Regions from separate parts of the Glutamicibacter sp. NPDC127525 genome, predicted to be linked through region 2. Evidence: riboswitches for the same ligand, from Rfam matches in the RefSeq annotation. Region 2 holds a riboswitch; each other region holds the start of a gene.
The links. Region 2 has a riboswitch for thiamine pyrophosphate ahead of thiC (phosphomethylpyrimidine synthase ThiC). Riboswitches for the same ligand answer to the same signal wherever they lie in the genome.

Region 1 (4,125 bases), 180 kb from region 2:
TGCCAACATCGTCTTCGCCTTGATCCTGCTAGTCGTCGCAATATCAGCCCTGCAGGTTCTGGGCATCGCGGCAATTTCGGTACCTGCCCAGCAGATGCTGCAGCTGGTCTTCACCGCAATCCCGCAGGTCATCATGGCCTTGGCGCTCTTGGCCGTGGGTATCCTGATTGCCAAGTTCGTCGGGCAGCTACTTGAATCCACCCTCCACGGCGTGGGTACCGACACTGTTGTTGCCCAGTGGGGCGTAGTTCCCGAGGGCAAGAGCGCTTCGGGAATCATCGCTGGCATCGTCAAGATTGCTATCGTGCTGTTCTTCGGTGTGATGGCGGCCCAGATGCTGAACTTCCCAGCGATCACCAATATCCTCAATGAGATCCTGGCCTTGGGCGGCAAGATCCTCTTCGGCGCAGCAATTATCGCCGCAGGTTTCGTCATCGCCAATGTGATTGGCCGCTTCTTGGGTGACACTACTGCTTCGAAGATCATCCGCTACACGGCAATTGCGCTGTTCGTGGCGATGGGCCTGAAGTACATGGGTATCGCCGATTCGATCATCAACATGGCCTTCGGCGCAATCGTCATTGGCGCAGCATTGGCAGCGGCTCTGGCCTTTGGCCTCGGCGGTCGTGATGCTGCGGCCCGCACGCTGAAAAAGATGGAGGCCCAACAGGCCACCAATGGCCCGGACTCGACGCCACCGGCATCGAACCCAGGCATCTAACCACGCATCACAAAACCTGAGGGACAGATAAGAAGTCGCGGAATCCAAAACCGGATTCCGCGACTTTTTTGATGCCCGCCAAGCTACTGCTGCGTGCCCCACGGCAAGGGCATGACCGCAGAGCCGCCATCGGTACGCAACCGCGCGTAGGTGTGCACATCGATGCGTTCTCCGGCAACCAGGAATTTGCCCCGCTCGACACCTTCGTGCAGGAAGCCGTTGCTTTCTGCCACATGCTTCGACCCGGGATTATTTGCCCGCAAGCCCAGCTCCAAGCGGTACAGTCCCAGCTCGTCGAACAGGTAATCCACCAAGGTTGCCACGGCGCGGGTGGCCAGCGACCGGCCCCGGTAATTCTGGTTCATCCAATACCAAATCCACGCGTTCCGATTGGCCGGGTCGACCGTACCGCACACCAGTCCCACCAGCCGATCCCGATATGCGACGGCCATCGCCTGCTGGCGTTCCCCGGCCTCCAGCAGTGCGCGCACATACGACTCAGCCTTTTGCGGGGAATCGGCGTCGCCTTGGCGCAACATGTCGGGGTTCGAGGAGAATGCCTCGAAGACCGCTTCGGCATCCGAAAGGCGCAGCCGGCGCACCGTGAATTCACCGTCGGCATGCACGGTTTCCTTCGGTCCTGCAGATGGCTGCGGATGAGCGGCGGCCGTGCCCTGGTGGAAGAGCAGCTGCCAGCGGCCCTGCTCATGGATCCACAGTGAACTGCGTTCGCTGGGGGAACCGGCGAGCAGCTTCCAGCGCAGCAGCACCAGCTGGTCTGAAAGCTGGAGAGCCACCGGGCTTTCGACTTTCAACGCCCCGGCATCCCGTGCCGGCTCCCGGGCCAGCTGGGCAATGATGGCCTCGCGATCATAGACTCGCCCGCTGGCTCCCACCTCGGCGAACCGAGGATGCAAGCGCCGCTGCAATTGCTCCTGGCTATGGCGTTGGCTGGATTCCAAGAGTTCTTGCTCCAACGAGATGATGGTGCTGGATAGCGCAGAACCTTGGGGAAGCACGATAGGGAAGTCATGGAATGCCATGTCAGCAAGTACATCACAGAAGATGACGGAACTGCGTTCAATGAAGTTCGACTTTATGAGCTGCATCATGCTTATAATCGCTGTAATCCGCGGGAGCCTGAATCGACCAGGCTGAGAGGGCACCGAGCCGACCGCTACACCTGATGCGGGTCATGCCGCCGTAGGAAGGAAGCGTGCCCTTGTGCATGTCAACATTGTTGGCGCCGGGATAATCGGCCTGGCCGTCGCGTTCGAGCTGGAATCACGCGCACACACCGTCACCCTCATCGATCCGGCACCCGGCCAAGGTGCAAGCTACGCGGCAGCAGGAATGCTGGCCCCGGCAGCTGAAACGGTCTGGGGCAATGGCCCGTTGCACCAGCTGCTTGCCGCCTCGAATGCCGCCTATCCGCAGTTCATCGAGCGCATCGCATCGGCCACCGGGCAACGCCCGGACTACTTGCAGAACTCCACGCTCGTTGTCGCCGCAGAGCCTGCGGACCGCGAAGCCCTGCACGAGCTGGCCGAACTGCAGATATCCCTCGGCCTGTCAGCGCAAAAGCTGCTGCCCAGCCAAGCCAGCAAGCTCGAACCAGCCTTGGCCGCCAATATTGCTGGCGCGGTCCTGTGCCAAGATGACCACCAGGTCGACCCTCGATCCATCGTCAAGATCCTGTTGGAGCATCTGCGTCCGCACCTGGTCGAGGAACGGGCGCAGGCACTGGTGACCGACGGGAAGCGGACCACCGCTGTGCGGACCGCATCGGGCCGAATCCTCGAAGCGGAGCAGACCATCGTGGCCACCGGTCTTGGCACCCTCGATGGCTTGAACGAACTTCCGCTGCGCCCGGTCTACGGGGACATCCTCCGGATCCAGGGACCAGCAGGCCCGCCGCTCATCACCCGCACCATCCGCGGCATCGTGCACCGGAAACAGGTGTATCTGGTGCCGAGAAGGGACGGTAGCCTCGTCCTTGGCGCCAGCGTCCGTGAAGACCGGCAACAAGCGGTGAACATTGGCGCGATGCACCTGCTGTTGGACAACGCGAGAAAGCTTGTCCCCGGCATCAGCGACTGCACGCTGAACGAAGCAACGGCCCGGGCACGTCCCGCCACGCCAGATGACCGGCCGCTGCTGGGACGCCTTGATCCAGGGCTGCTGCTCTGCACCGGGTACTCCCGGCACGGCGTGCTGCTGGCTCCGCTGGGCGCAACGCTCACTGCGGATCTCGCCCACGGCCACCAATCCCACCCCTTGCACCAGGCTGTGGATCCCCACCGCTTTGCCAACGCAACCTAGACCGCTCACCGAACGGAGCAGCAACCATGACAAGCATCGGCATCAATTTCAATTCACGGCAACTGAACCTGGACGAAGGAACCACCCTTCGCGAATTCATCAGCACGCAAATCGGCAAGGAACTGGACGCCAACTCGGTGGCCGCTGACGGCAGCAAGCTCGGAGTTGCCGCCGCCGTCAATGGCGCTGTCGTTCCACGCAGCGCCTGGAATAGCTACCTGCTGGCCGAAGGGCACAGCATTGAACTCGTTACCGCGGCCCAGGGAGGCTAGGCATGGAAACGCGCAACATCACCGAGCTGGACATCCACAGCGACCCATTCCAGATCGCCGGACGCTCCTTGTCCTCGCGCCTGATCCTCGGCACCGGGGGAGCGAGTTCGCTGACCACCCTGGAAAGCGCCCTGCAGGCCTCCGGAACGGAGCTGACCACCGTGGCCATCCGCCACTTTTCGGCGGCCGGCGCAGGCAACGTGTATGAACTGCTGCAGCGCAACAACGTGATTGCGCTGCCCAACACCGCTGGATGCTTCACCGCCCGCGATGCGATCCTCACCGCGCACCTGGCCCGTGAAGCTCTGGAAACCAATTGGATCAAGCTCGAAGTCATTGCCGATGAGCACACGCTGCTGCCGGACCCGCTGGAACTGCATGCGGCCACCGAGCAACTAGTGGCCGACGAGTTCCAGGTTTTCGCCTACACCAATGATGATCCGGCACTTGCCCAGCGCCTGCAGGACGCCGGGGTTGCGGCAATCATGCCGGCCGGAGCACCGATCGGCTCGGGCCTGGGGATCCTGAATCCGCACAATATTTCCACCATCGTCTCGCGCGCGCAGGTACCGGTGATCCTTGACGCCGGGGTGGGCACCGCCTCGGATGCGGCCCTGGCCATGGAGCTCGGTTGCGACGCGGTGCTGCTGGCCAGCGCGGTGACCCGGGCGCACAACGCGCCGCTCATGGCCAGGGCCATGAAGGATGCTGTGCGTGCCGGGCGCGCCGCGCGGCTCGCTGGCCGGATCCCGCGCCGCGATACCGCACTGGCCTCATCGCCGGCCGAAGGCATGATGCAAACCCTGGTCG
Region 2 (4,125 bases):
TTCCTAGGAGAAGCCCTTAGGCTGGAACTGCACCGGAACCGTACCGCGGGCCGGGCCATAATCTGCTGAGGTGATCCAGGATTTCTGTCCCATTTGATGACAAGACTCGTGCAGTGGCCATCGCAGCTGCCGAGACCGCCCCTTCGCCGGCCGAGCTGCAGCGATTGACGCAGGCTTTCCGCCATGATTTCCAGCGTTTCATGATGGAGTACCAGTTTGCGGTGGACGAGGTGCTGACCAAGGTCTCGATCTTGCGTGAAGAGTTCTTGTATTTGCACAATTACAATCCAATTGAGCACGTCACTTCCCGGGTGAAAACTCCGGAGAGCATCATGCGCAAGGTCTCCCGCCGGAACATCTCCCCGTCCCTGCCTGCCATTCGCGAGAACATCAGCGACATTGCCGGCGTGCGCATTACCTGCAGTTTCGTCAAGGACATCTACAAGGTTCTGAACACGCTAACCTCGCAGAATGACCTGAAGGTCCTCCAAATCAAGGACTACATCAAGAACCCGAAGCCCAACGGCTATAAAAGTGTCCATGCGATCGTGCAGATCCCGGTCTACTTATCCGATGGCCCGGTCGATGTCGTGGTGGAGCTGCAGATCCGTACCATTGCCCAGGATTTCTGGGCAAGCCTGGAACATAAGATCTTCTACAAGTACGAGGGCGAAGTTCCAGAACATCTAGTGCAAGAGCTTGCCGACGCGGCGGCCATGGCGACGAAACTCGACATGCAGATGCAGCGCTTGCATACCGAAGTCCACGGCCATGATGCCAATCAGGCACCGAGCCAAGAGGCGGATTTCGATACGACAGCGATCCAGGGGCTGCTGTCGCTGGCTCAGCAAGCCAAGGACGGGAACCAGGAGAAGGACTTGGATCACTAGCCGTTCATGCCCTCGAAGGACAATGCTGCTTCGGGGCCGGAAACCAAAAAAGATCCTCGGCCGAGGCCGAGGATCTTTGATTTGGTAGCGGCGCCGGGACTCGATCCCGGGACCTCACGATTATGAGTCGTGCGCTCTAACCAGCTGAGCTACGCCGCCACAAGTGAGAAGCAATCCAGTAGAAGCCAAGAATGCTTCTCACTCAGAGCCCCCTGCCGGAATCGATCCGGCGACCTCGTTCTTACCAAGAACGCGCTCTACCACTGAGCTAAGGGGGCAACGAGTAAATACTCTACACGGATTTCCCGGCAAAGAAAAATCGGCGGATCACCCCGGAAAAGACCCGGAGAATTCTGTAAAACCACTAGTCAATGACTATTTATCCTCTTACTCGCTACCCCGGGGACGAAGGGTGGGACAAAAAGTGCCCTGGTGACGATGCTCACGAGAGTGCTCCTCGCGGTCAATCGCGGATTTGCCATGACGCGCAGGATAGAATCCCGCGGATCATCCCCGGTGGCCAAGCATCGAATTACCCCGCTTGGAACTTCGGAACGCTGACACCCTTTCCCACTCCAGAACCCCTGACCGAGCGGCACTTGGGCAACACCCGATCCACCTAGGCGCCCAGGCACGGCTCCGGTGCCCGGCAGCTGGATCCCGGGCCGTGAACCGGGGTGCTGGAAACCGCCAGGAAGGCAACAGCTCTTTGCCGCCCATTCCGGTCTTGAGTAGGAATATTGTGACCTCAGCAACAAATTCCCGACGGATTTTGCAAACCTCAAAAACCTGTGTAAAGTATTTACCTGTTGCCCCCTTAGCTCAGTGGTAGAGCGCGTTCTTGGTAAGAACGAGGTCGCCGGATCGATTCCGGCAGGGGGCTCGAAATAAGAGAGGCAATCTGGTTCCAGATTGCCTCTCTTTTCGTTTATCCCGCAGATGCCGTGTAGCCACTGCGAGCATGGCCCAAGGCGCACCCCAAGCTGCAGCACCGGCTATCGGCCGCGTCTTGCGCCCCGGATTCCAGGTGCCCCCGGCAAGAGTCTCCGGCCAATGAAAAGCATCCTGGCCCGCCACAGCCGGCCCTTCCCACTTCCTTGATGTCAGGCCCTGACCACTGGGTTTGCGTTTTCTCCTCGCAAGCGTGCTAAGTTGTTCGCGACCACACGGGTGCCCTGGCAAGGGCTGAGATCGGGCTATCGCCGTCCGCGACCGTTGAACCTGTCCGGGTAATGCCGGCGAAGGAAGTGAGTTTCCCCAGTGGAACAAATTGAACAGCACCCTGCCCACACCCTTGCCTACCGTGAATCTGCGGGAATTTCTGTTCCCGTCACGCAGATCCAATTGGCAGACTCCCCCAATGGACAGCCCAACGAGCCGCTGGCGGTATATCGCACCAGCGGACCGGGAAGCGAGCCCACCCAAGGCCTGCAACCCTTCCGCGAGCGGTGGATCCTGGAACGCGGGGACGTGGAAACCTATGCAGGCCGCGAACGCAACCTGCACGACGACGGACGCTCAGCGGTCCGCCGCGGCACGGCCAGCGCGGAATGGGCCGGACGCTCAGCCCCGCCACTGCGGGCCGTTGGCGGAGCCCGCGTGACGCAGATGCACTATGCGCGTGCCGGGATCATCACCCCGGAAATGCGCTATGTGGCCCTGCGCGAGGAATGCGATGTCGAGCTGGTGCGCAGCGAGCTCGCGGCCGGGCGAGCCATCATCCCGGCGAACATCAACCACCCGGAATCCGAGCCGATGATCATCGGCAAGGCGTTCCTGGTCAAGATCAATGCGAATATCGGCAACTCGGCGGTGACCAGCTCCATCGCAGAAGAAGTCTCCAAGCTCCAGTGGGCGGCCAAATGGGGCGCGGACACGGTAATGGACCTGTCCACCGGAGATGACATCCACACCACCCGCGAGTGGATCATCCGCAACTCCCCGGTCCCCATCGGCACCGTGCCGATCTACCAGGCGTTGGAGAAGGTCAACGGCGAAGCCAACGAACTGACCTGGGAGATCTTCCGCGACACCGTCATTGAGCAGTGCGAGCAGGGCGTGGACTACATGACCATCCACGCCGGGGTGCTGCTGCGCTACATCCCGCTGACCGCCAACCGGGTCACCGGCATGGTCTCGCGTGGCGGGTCCATCATGGCCGGCTGGTGCTTGGCGCACCACCAGGAGAATTTCCTGTACACCCACTTCGATCAGCTGTGCGAGATCTTCGCGCAGTACGACGTGGCCTTCTCGCTGGGCGACGGGCTGCGCCCGGGCTCCATCGCAGATGCGAACGACGCCGCCCAGTTCGCCGAGCTGGACACCCTGGCCGAGCTGACCAAGCGCGCCTGGAAGTACGATGTGCAGGTGATGGTCGAAGGCCCGGGGCATATCCCGTTCCATCTGGTGCGCGAGAATGTGGAACGCCAGCAGCAGCTGTGCGACGGGGCGCCGTTCTATACCCTGGGCCCGCTGGTCACCGACATCGCCCCGGGCTACGACCACATCACCAGCGCCATTGGCGCCACGGAGATCGCACGGTACGGGACCGCGATGCTCTGCTACGTCACCCCCAAGGAGCATCTGGGACTGCCCAACCGGGATGATGTGAAGACCGGGGTGATCACCTACAAGATCGCTGCGCACGCCGCCGATCTGGCCAAGGGCCACCCGGGTGCCACAGCGCGGGATGATGCGCTGAGCAAGGCGCGCTTCGAATTCCGCTGGAATGACCAGTTCGCGTTGTCCCTTGACCCGGTCACCGCACAGGAATTCCATGATGAGACCTTGCCGGCCGAGCCGGCCAAGACCGCCCACTTCTGCTCCATGTGCGGGCCGAAGTTCTGCTCCATGCGCATCTCCCAGGATATCCGCGACGAGTACGGCTCGGCCGAGGCGCAGGCCGCATTGGCCGGGATGGCGCAGAAAAGCAGGCAGTTCCTGGAAAGCGGCGGCACGGTCTATCTCGGGGACGGGATCCCGGTGGGAACTCCTGCTCCGTAAATAGCCTGCGGCGCACGAAAAACGCCCTTGGGGCAAGCTTTCGGCTTGCCCCAAGGGCGTTATTCAATGCTGTTCAGCTGCGTGCGACTGGCTTAGTAGTCGCGACGTCCACCGCTGCGGCCCGAATCGCTGAAGCGATCCTTGCCGCCGCGTCCGCCGCCGCCGAAACCGCCACGTCCGCCACTGCGTCCGCCACCGAAACCGCCACGGCCGCCGCTGCGTCCGCCGCCGA
Region 3 (4,125 bases), 150 kb from region 2:
CTCTTCTTCATCCCGGCCATCAATCTGGGCGGCATCCCGCCGTTCTCCGGATTCCTGGGCAAATTCGGGCTATTGCATGCGGCCGCGCAGGATGCCGATCCGCTGACCTGGGTCGTGATCGGCGCCGGATTGCTGACCAGCCTGCTGACCTTGATGGCGATCATCCGCGTGTGGGCCCGTGTGTTCTGGCGCCGTGCCGCTGATGCCGAGGTGCCCAACCAGGACCTGGTGGCCGAAGCGACGCAGGTCGCCGACGAGACGTTGGCCGGCGGCGCGCAGAACCCCCGCTTGGGGTTGAAACTGGCCAAGCAGCTGGAAGCCGACTCCTTGCCGTGGGGCATGCGCTACGCCACCGGTTCGCTGGTGCTTGCGGGCATCGCCCTGACCGTCTTTGCCGGGCCGATCTTCGAATTCTGCCAGCGGGTGGCTGCGGAACTGATCGCCCGCGAACCGTATATCAGCTCGATCTTGCCATTCTGATTGGAGGGATGATGCCGAACAAGAACTTTGAACCGCGTGACCAGCGCATTGACGATGCGCTGGATACCTCCGGTGTGCGCCACCGCGCGACACTCAAGCAGGAATGGCCGCTGCTTCTGCTGCTGCTCTTTGTCTGGGGTGCTCTCTGGCAGGACTTCTCCCTGGGGAACATGGTCTTCGGCGTGATCATCGCGCTGCTGATCGTGAACCTGTTCCCGCTGCCGCCGGTGGTCCTTTCGGGCCGGATCAATGCCTGGTACTGCCTGAAGCTGTTCATCTGGTTCCTCGGACAGGTCTTCGCCGCCAGCGTCCATGTGGCCTGGCTGGCGCTGGTCCGCGGGAAGCGCACCCGCAGCGCGGTCATTGCGGTCCCGCTGCGCACCGACTCGGACCTGATCGTGATGACCGTGGGACACGTGCTCACGCTGATCCCGGGCTCCTTCGTGATCGACGTGGACCGCAGCTCGTCGACGCTGTACCTGCACTACATCGACATCGAGTCGCCTGCGGACGTGGAGAAGGCGCGTGCCGGCATCCGGGACATCGAACGCCGGCTGATCATGGCTATTGGCAGCCGAGACGAGTACGAAGCGATCAAGAGCGAATGCGGACCGAACTTTGATGCGAGGAAGGGGTAACATGCTGGATATCGTCATTTGGATCTGCGGCATCATGCTCGGGCTCGGTGCTGTCGCCTGCCTGGTCCGTGTTGCCAAGGGGCCGTCAATCCTTGACCGGGTGCTGGCCCTGGACGTGATGCTGCTGATCATCTCCGCCGCGCTGTGCCTGGAAATGGTGCTGCACAAGCACACCGACTACTTGCTGTTCGTCGTGGCCGCCTGCATGCTCGGGTTCATCGGTTCGGTGACCGTCTCGCGCTTCGTTTCGGATCAGAGGAACGCCTAATGGAAATCTTCCTCGATGTCCTCGTTGCCGTCCTGCTGATCCTTGGCTGCCTGATGTCATTGATCGCAGGTATCGGCTTGCTGACCTTCCCGGACATGCTCACCCGCATGCATGCAGCGACCAAACCGCAGGTACTCGGCTTCCTGCTGATTTTCGCTGGACTGGCCATTTACCTGCGCAGCTGGGCTGTGGTCCCGGTACTCGTGCTGGCCTGGGGAATGCAGCTATTGACCGCACCGGTTTCGGCCCACATGATTGGCCGTTCCGGCTACCGGACCAAGCACGCTGCCAAGGAAACCCTGTTCTCCGATGAGCTGAGCCACGTGGTCAACAAGGTCAACGGAACACCGCCGACCGGAACCACCCCGGTTTCCAAGACCGGATCGCCAGACGAACAAGATTGAGAAAAAGCGGGAGCCGCCCCTCTGGGCGGCTCCCGCTTTTGGCTCAACGCCGAAGCTTACTTGGTGAACTTGGCAACAACCTTGTTGGCGCTGCGGTCAGCCACCGTCTGCAGGATTGCTGCGACCAGGGCCGAAACGACTGCGAAGCCTAAGGCACGGCGGAAAGAAGCTTCCGCTGCTTCCTCAGTGCCCTTGCGTGGTGCTTTGCTGCCGGTTGCCTTCAACCAAAGGAAATCAACCAGCTTGCCGCCGAGCATGCCAGCGCCAACGGTGATACCGGTAGTGGCAAGTTTCTGCACTTTATCCATTTTTTCCTCGCGATCAAGCTCTTGACATATCGTTCCTCTGCCCAGCATACCTGCGGTATGGTGGGGGAGCAGTAATTATTCCGACAGGGGAGCGTCAGACTTTTAAAAAGTCGCAAGACGCTGAGAGTGCGATAGATCGCAGACCCTCGAACCTGCCCCGGCTAGTACCGGCGAAGGAAGTCGAGCATCTCGGATGCGGATAGGCGCGGCAGTATGCCCTCATTCCGTCCATCTCCCCTCCTTTCCACAGGAGGACCAGCAATGAACGAAACAGTTTCGAAGCAGCGGACCGGCTGGCGTGTAGTTGATATCGTCGTCGCCTCGGTGATCGCCGTCGCTTCAGGGGTCATTTTCTGGGCGTGGAGTGCCGGCTATGGCCTGTTCTCGCTCGCCTTTGCAGCTTTCCCGCCAGCCACCGCGTTGCTCACCGGCATGTGGCTCTTCCCGGCGGTGCTCGGCGCACTGATCATCCGCAAGCCAGGCGCCGCAATCTACTGCGAGCTGCTGGCCGCTGTAGTTGAAGCGCTGCTCGGCTCGCACTACGGCTTGACCGTACTGATCTCCGGCCTGGTCCAGGGCCTGGGTGCAGAGCTGGTCTTCGCAGCATTCCGCTACCGCAAGTGGAACCTGGGCGTGGCGCTGCTGGCAGGCTTGTTCGCCGGCTTGTTCGCCGGCATTTCCGAGGCCTACATCCTGGCCTACTATGTTGAGTACACCGCCGGAATGAAGATCTTCCACGTGATCGCCACCGGCATTTCCGGCGTAGTCGTCGCAGGGCTTCTGTCCTGGTTGGCCACGCGCGGACTGGCGAAGACCGGCGCTCTGAGCGCCCTGCCGAGCCGGCGTGCGCACCTGGAAAGCGCAAAATGAGTTCCTTTGCCAATTCCGGCGCAGCCTCGCTGACCCAGCGCGGTGCCGCCATCACCGCAACGGGGTTCGGCTGGCAGCACTCCGAGAGGCAGAATCCTGCCATCTCGGGACTGGACCTTGTGATCCACGCCGGTGAGAAGGTGCTGCTGGTCGGTCCATCGGGCGCCGGCAAGTCAACCTTGCTGCACGCGATGGCCGGGTTGCTGGAAGCGGATGAGGACGATCAGGTCGCTGGCCGGCTGCTCATAGATGGCAGCGATGCCTTCATCCGGAGCCACCCGGTGGGCTTGATGCAGCAAGACCCGGAAACCCAGGTAGTGCAAAGCAGGGTCGCCGATGATGTGGCCTTTGGCGCGGAGAACCTCGGAATGGATCCCGAACTGATCCGCCAGCGGATCCCCGAAGTGCTGGACGCTGTGGGTCTGGGTGCGCTGTCCTTCGAGCACCGCACCCAGCAACTTTCCGGCGGACAGAAACAGCGGTTGGCCTTGGCCGGCATTCTGGCCATGGAACCCAGCGTCATGCTGCTCGATGAACCGACTGCCAATGTGGACCCGCAGAGCATTGAGCTCTTGCGCGATGCGGTGCTGAACGCCGCCCGGCTTTCCGGTGCCACGCTGGTCGTCGTGGAACACCGGATTGAAGCCTGGGCGCAGCATGTGGACCGGGTTATCGTGCTGCAGCCCGGTGGGGGAGTCGCGCACGATCTGGACCCGCAGCAGCTGTACACCGATGAAACGGTGCGCGAGGAGCTGGCTGCTGCCGGGCTGTGGATTCCAGGCTACTTCCCGCAGGTGGCTCGGGCAACGAACGGTGCCGGTGCCATTCTGCTGGAAGCGCAGCAGCTGGTATCCGCCCGCACCGCCACGGCACCGCGCACCCAAGCGGTGGACGTGAATGTGCAAGCGGGCACCGCGACGGTGATTCGCGGTGAGAATGGCGCTGGAAAGTCGACGCTGGCCTTGACCTTGGGCGGATTGCTCGTCCCGGCCGACGGCGGGTTGGCGGCCACCGCGCAACTGGCCGACGGTCTGGGCAACTCCCCGTTTGCCTGGAAGGCCGGTGCATTGATTGGGCGGATCGGTTCGGTGTTCCAGGAACCCGAACACCAATTCGTGACCCAGAGCGTTCGGGAAGAGCTGGCTTTCGCTCCCAGC
Region 4 (4,125 bases), on a different contig from region 2:
ATCATCTGCGTTTGGTTGCGTTCGGTGGCGCACAGGCGTGGAACACCAGCTATCGACCGGGCCCGATCCCACTCGTTCTGGTGCGCATTGATCGCATTCTTTGCTTCAACCTCATGGGATTTGTCCGAGACCTGGCGCGTTTCAATGACCGAAACCAATTCAGGTTCGGCTATCGCTGAAGCACTCACTCCGGGGATCTGGGTTCTTCTGGTATACCTCATCGGCTTGTTCACTTGGCCCAAGGAACTCCAGCCCGTGCGCACCGCTTCATTAGAGGCCCGCAGCCTGACAACTCCATTTCCCAAGGCCCTAGGGGCTTTCGTTGGGCTTTTGCTGCTGATCGCAGTCGGCTCCCTGTGGCCGGTCTCCAAAGTCGAAGGGCTCGTTGGCGTTCCGGCCTCGGAATTCACGACCTTTGATTTTGACGGCATCTATTCATACACGTCGGAGGGTCCGTATGATGGGCGGTTGCCGGGCACACAGATGCTCCCGGTATTCATCGTGGCCCTGGCAGGGATCATCGTGGCCGCGGCTGTGATTACCGTAGTTATCCTGAAAAGACCTGCCTTGGCCGGCATCTCGGTCGAAGACAACCAAGCGTTGCGCACGGTCTGGCTCAACCGCTTGATGCGCAATATCGGCATCGTCTTGCTGGCTTTCACCGTGTCGGTGGTCAATTACTCGCAGGCTAATTCGCCGGATGGACAGTACGAGTTCGTTAGCTATGGCGCCCTTGCGGTCGCCCTCACGTTGCTCTTCTGGGGACCGCGCTCTACATTCTCAGCTCAATCCACCACCAGGGAACGGACCGCCTTCTCGCGTTTGCGTGATCAACTATTCACCTTGCAATACGTAACTGCAGCACTCACCTTGCTCAGCGTTGCAATCGGCTGGTCATTCTTGCCACTGGATGACGAGCTCCAGATGCCTACCAATGAGCGAACTACGTGGATCTTAATGATCTTTGCCGGTGCGGCTTTGAGCTATGCCGTTCTCAATGCGCTTTATCTCAGCTACGTCAGCACGGTGGCCCGGCAGGCGTCTGCAGCACCCAAGTACCACGCGCCCCTGCCCTTGTGGTCCTACATCGCCGCTGGCTTGCTGTTTGCCACCAGCACCTATTTTCTGCTCGATCCGCCGCTGGACTATTTGTGGGGCTTCGTGCCTCCAGGCAAGACAATGGTTGCAGGCTTGATCCTGCTGTTGCTGGCAACCCATCTTGGATTCGTCTGGTTCTCCCGCCGGGCAATTATTCCCTGGGCTGTCTCGTCGGCCGAAGAAATCTGGTACCGCAAGGTCCTGGAACTGCGTTCAATGCGTGTTAACACCAGTGCAGTGGTAGCCATGCTGCTCATTGGCTACGGATTCCCGGCCGGGCTGGGACTCTTTGCATTGCTCATCTTCGTTGTCCCAGCAGTCATTTTCCTAGAGCGCCCCGGTAGCGCCTTCGTGCGGGAACATCAGCCGGCAGCTACTTCATGAGCACGCAGATCAGTGTTGACCTCCAAGCAGCTACCCCGCCCTATGAGCAGATCCGCTCGCAGATTGCTTCACTGATCTCCTTGGGAGATCTGCCCTCGGGGAGCAAGCTGCCTACTGTGCGTGCGCTGGCCACGGACCTCGGCGTCGCTGTCGGTACAGTGGCGCGCGCCTACAAGGAGCTGGAAGCCGAAGAGCTGATCACCTCCCGGCGCCGTGCCGGCACAGTAGTCAACGAGCGGCCGCAGCCGGTGGACACCAGGGAAGATCTGCTGGCCGCCGTGGATCGCCTCTGGGCGCTGGCGGCCGCGCAGAAGGTGGATGCGGCCACGCTCAAGGCCTTGGTGGCGCGGCGCGAGCGTAAGTAACTTGTCCTCGGAACCGGTTGTGCGTACGCTCTATGGCAGTGACACGGGGTGTCGGATCAACCGACTGAGATAAGACCCGTAGAACCTGATCTAGTTCACGCTAGCGGAGGGATGTCGCATGGCTTTGCATGCAGTTGCCCAAAAATACCGGCAACAATCACCTTTGGTTTTTTGCCTGACCAATACCGTCGTATCCAATTTCACCGCCAATGCCCTGCTGGCATCCGGGGCTTCTCCGGCCATGACGGATCTGCCCGGAGAGGCCGGTCCATTCGCGCAGGCAGCTTCAGCCGTATTGGTGAATTTGGGAACTCCAAGCACTGAACAGCTGACCGCCATGGAAGAAGCTGTGCAGTCGGCGAGCGCTGCAGGCACCCCGTGGGTCCTGGATCCAGTGGCAGTGGGAGCGCTTCCGGTGCGCACGGAGTTTGCCCGGCGCATTGTCCGGCAACGCCCGACCCTGATTCGCGGCAACGCCTCGGAAATCCTGGCTCTGGCCGGCCGGCAATCTGCTTCGCGCGGTGTCGATGCCTTGGATGAGGTTTCTGCCGCCTTGGCGGCGGGACGCGAACTGGCCACGGAGCACGACTGCGTGGTGGCCATTTCCGGCCAGGCTGACGCCATCATCGACGCCACGCGTACCGTCTTGGTGCATACCAACGGAATTGGCTTGACCCGGATGACAGGTGGCGGCTGCGCCTTGGGCGCGGTCTGCGCCGGGATGGTTGCGGTCCACGATGACCCGTTCGAGGCCACCATCGCAGCCCACGGTTTCTATGGCCTGGCCGCGGAAAAGGCCCTGGCTGGCAGCTCCGGTCCGGGCAGCTTCGCAGTTGCCTTCCTTGATGCGCTGTCGGCTGCCGATCCCGGGGAACTGAAAACTTTGAAGTACGAGGAATTGAACCATGCATAATTACGGCGCTTATCTAGTAGCCAACACTGCCAGCTGCACCCCACGCAGCACCCTGGAAGTTATCGAGGGAGCCGTCGCCGGAGGGATCGGGTGGATCCAGCTGCGCGCCAAGGATGAAAGCGCCCGGGAATTCTTCGAGCTGGCCTGCGCGGCTGCCAAGCTCACCGACGGCAAAGCCCAGTTGCTGATCAATGACCGCATTGACGTCTACCTCGCGGCACGGGCTGCTGGCGCAGCAGTGAACGGCATCCATATCGGGCAAAAAGATGTGCCGGTACAGCTGGCTCGCCAGATCATCGGCGAGGGCATCATCGGCTTGAGTGCTTCCAGCGATGAGCAGCTGGCCCAGGCGAACAAGGACGCCTCGGTGATCGACTACCTCGGTGTAGGAGCCATCCGCGCCACTCCGACGAAAAAAGACCATCCTGCTCCCCTGGGGCTGGACGGCTTTGCGCGAGCCGCTGCCTTGGCCAAGCTGCCCTGCGTAGCGATCGGCGCAATTACCCAAGACGATGCCGCCGCGATCCGCGCCGGCGGCGGCGCAGGCCTGGCCGTGGTCCGCGCCATCTGCAACGCCGAAGATCCGCAACTTGCCAGCGCGCAGCTGGTCGCAGCCTGGGAGGCCTCGAAATGAACATCCTATCCATCGCAGGCTCCGATCCTTCCGGCGGCGCCGGAATCCAAGCGGATCTGAAGGCCATTGCCGCCAACGGCGGCTACGGAATGTGCGTGATCACCGCTTTGACTGCGCAAAACACCCATGGGGTGTCCGGAGTTCAGGCGATCAGCGGCGATTTCGTCCTCGCGCAGCTCGAAGCCGTGAGTACAGATATCCGCATCGATGCGATCAAGATCGGGATGCTGGCCAACGCCGAGGTGATCCGCGCAGTCACCGGCTGGCTGGAAACTGTTGACGCCCCCGTCGTGCTGGACCCGGTCATGGTGGCGACCAGCGGGGATCGCCTGCTCGACGACGAATCGGCCCTTGATTCGCTGCTGGATCGCGCCACGGTGATTACCCCGAACCTGCTGGAGCTGGCCAGCTTGCTGCGCGAGCCTGTGGCCCCTTCCTGGGACGAAGCCCTGCGCCAGGCCCAGCGGCTGGCTGCCAAGCACGACACGCTGGTGCTGGCCAAGGGCGGGCACCTGGCCGGGGCGGATTGCCCCGATGCCCTGGTGTCGGCGGGCGGGGTGCAGCTGGAGCTGCACGGACCGCGCCATGCCACCAGGAACACCCACGGCACCGGCTGCACCCTTTCCAGCACTCTGGCTACCCGCTTCGCTGCCACTGGAGACTGGATCGCCGCGTTGGAGCAGTCCAAGTCCTACCTCTCCAAGGCCATCGCAGCGGCCGACCAATTGCAG

Region 1: another riboswitch for thiamine pyrophosphate. It lies ahead of thiO (glycine oxidase ThiO); the one in region 2 lies ahead of thiC (phosphomethylpyrimidine synthase ThiC).
Region 3: another riboswitch for thiamine pyrophosphate. It lies ahead of ACFVHU_RS05680 (ECF transporter S component); the one in region 2 lies ahead of thiC (phosphomethylpyrimidine synthase ThiC).
Region 4: another riboswitch for thiamine pyrophosphate. It lies ahead of thiM (hydroxyethylthiazole kinase); the one in region 2 lies ahead of thiC (phosphomethylpyrimidine synthase ThiC).

What each region holds. Positions count from the first base shown of each region.
Region 1 covers NZ_JBHXVN010000001.1:873,349-877,473, reverse strand. The annotation lists gene ACFVHU_RS04030 (mechanosensitive ion channel) at 1-721, shown strand, start outside; gene ACFVHU_RS04025 (GNAT family N-acetyltransferase) at 805-1,833, opposite strand; TPP riboswitch at 1,844-1,948, shown strand; gene thiO (glycine oxidase ThiO) at 1,946-3,043, shown strand; gene thiS (sulfur carrier protein ThiS) at 3,070-3,315, shown strand; gene ACFVHU_RS04010 (thiazole synthase) at 3,318-4,125, shown strand, end outside.
Region 2 covers NZ_JBHXVN010000001.1:1,056,185-1,060,309, forward strand. The annotation lists gene ACFVHU_RS04960 (GTP pyrophosphokinase family protein) at 114-890, shown strand; tRNA gene ACFVHU_RS04965 (tRNA-Met) at 973-1,049, opposite strand; tRNA gene ACFVHU_RS04970 (tRNA-Thr) at 1,097-1,168, opposite strand; tRNA gene ACFVHU_RS04975 (tRNA-Thr) at 1,702-1,773, shown strand; TPP riboswitch at 2,047-2,154, shown strand; gene thiC (phosphomethylpyrimidine synthase ThiC) at 2,151-3,893, shown strand; gene ACFVHU_RS04985 (DEAD/DEAH box helicase) at 3,986-4,125, opposite strand, start outside.
Region 3 covers NZ_JBHXVN010000001.1:1,207,114-1,211,238, reverse strand. The annotation lists gene ACFVHU_RS05705 (Na+/H+ antiporter subunit D) at 1-480, shown strand, start outside; gene ACFVHU_RS05700 (Na+/H+ antiporter subunit E) at 489-1,118, shown strand; gene ACFVHU_RS05695 (monovalent cation/H+ antiporter complex subunit F) at 1,120-1,386, shown strand; gene mnhG (monovalent cation/H(+) antiporter subunit G) at 1,386-1,790, shown strand; gene ACFVHU_RS05685 (DUF4235 domain-containing protein) at 1,847-2,098, opposite strand; TPP riboswitch at 2,174-2,294, shown strand; gene ACFVHU_RS05680 (ECF transporter S component) at 2,360-2,968, shown strand; gene ACFVHU_RS05675 (ATP-binding cassette domain-containing protein) at 2,965-4,125, shown strand, end outside.
Region 4 covers NZ_JBHXVN010000005.1:32,706-36,830, forward strand. The annotation lists gene ACFVHU_RS12530 (hypothetical protein) at 1-1,482, shown strand, start outside; gene ACFVHU_RS12535 (GntR family transcriptional regulator) at 1,479-1,847, shown strand; TPP riboswitch at 1,882-1,976, shown strand; gene thiM (hydroxyethylthiazole kinase) at 1,966-2,760, shown strand; gene thiE (thiamine phosphate synthase) at 2,753-3,394, shown strand; gene thiD (bifunctional hydroxymethylpyrimidine kinase/phosphomethylpyrimidine kinase) at 3,391-4,125, shown strand, end outside.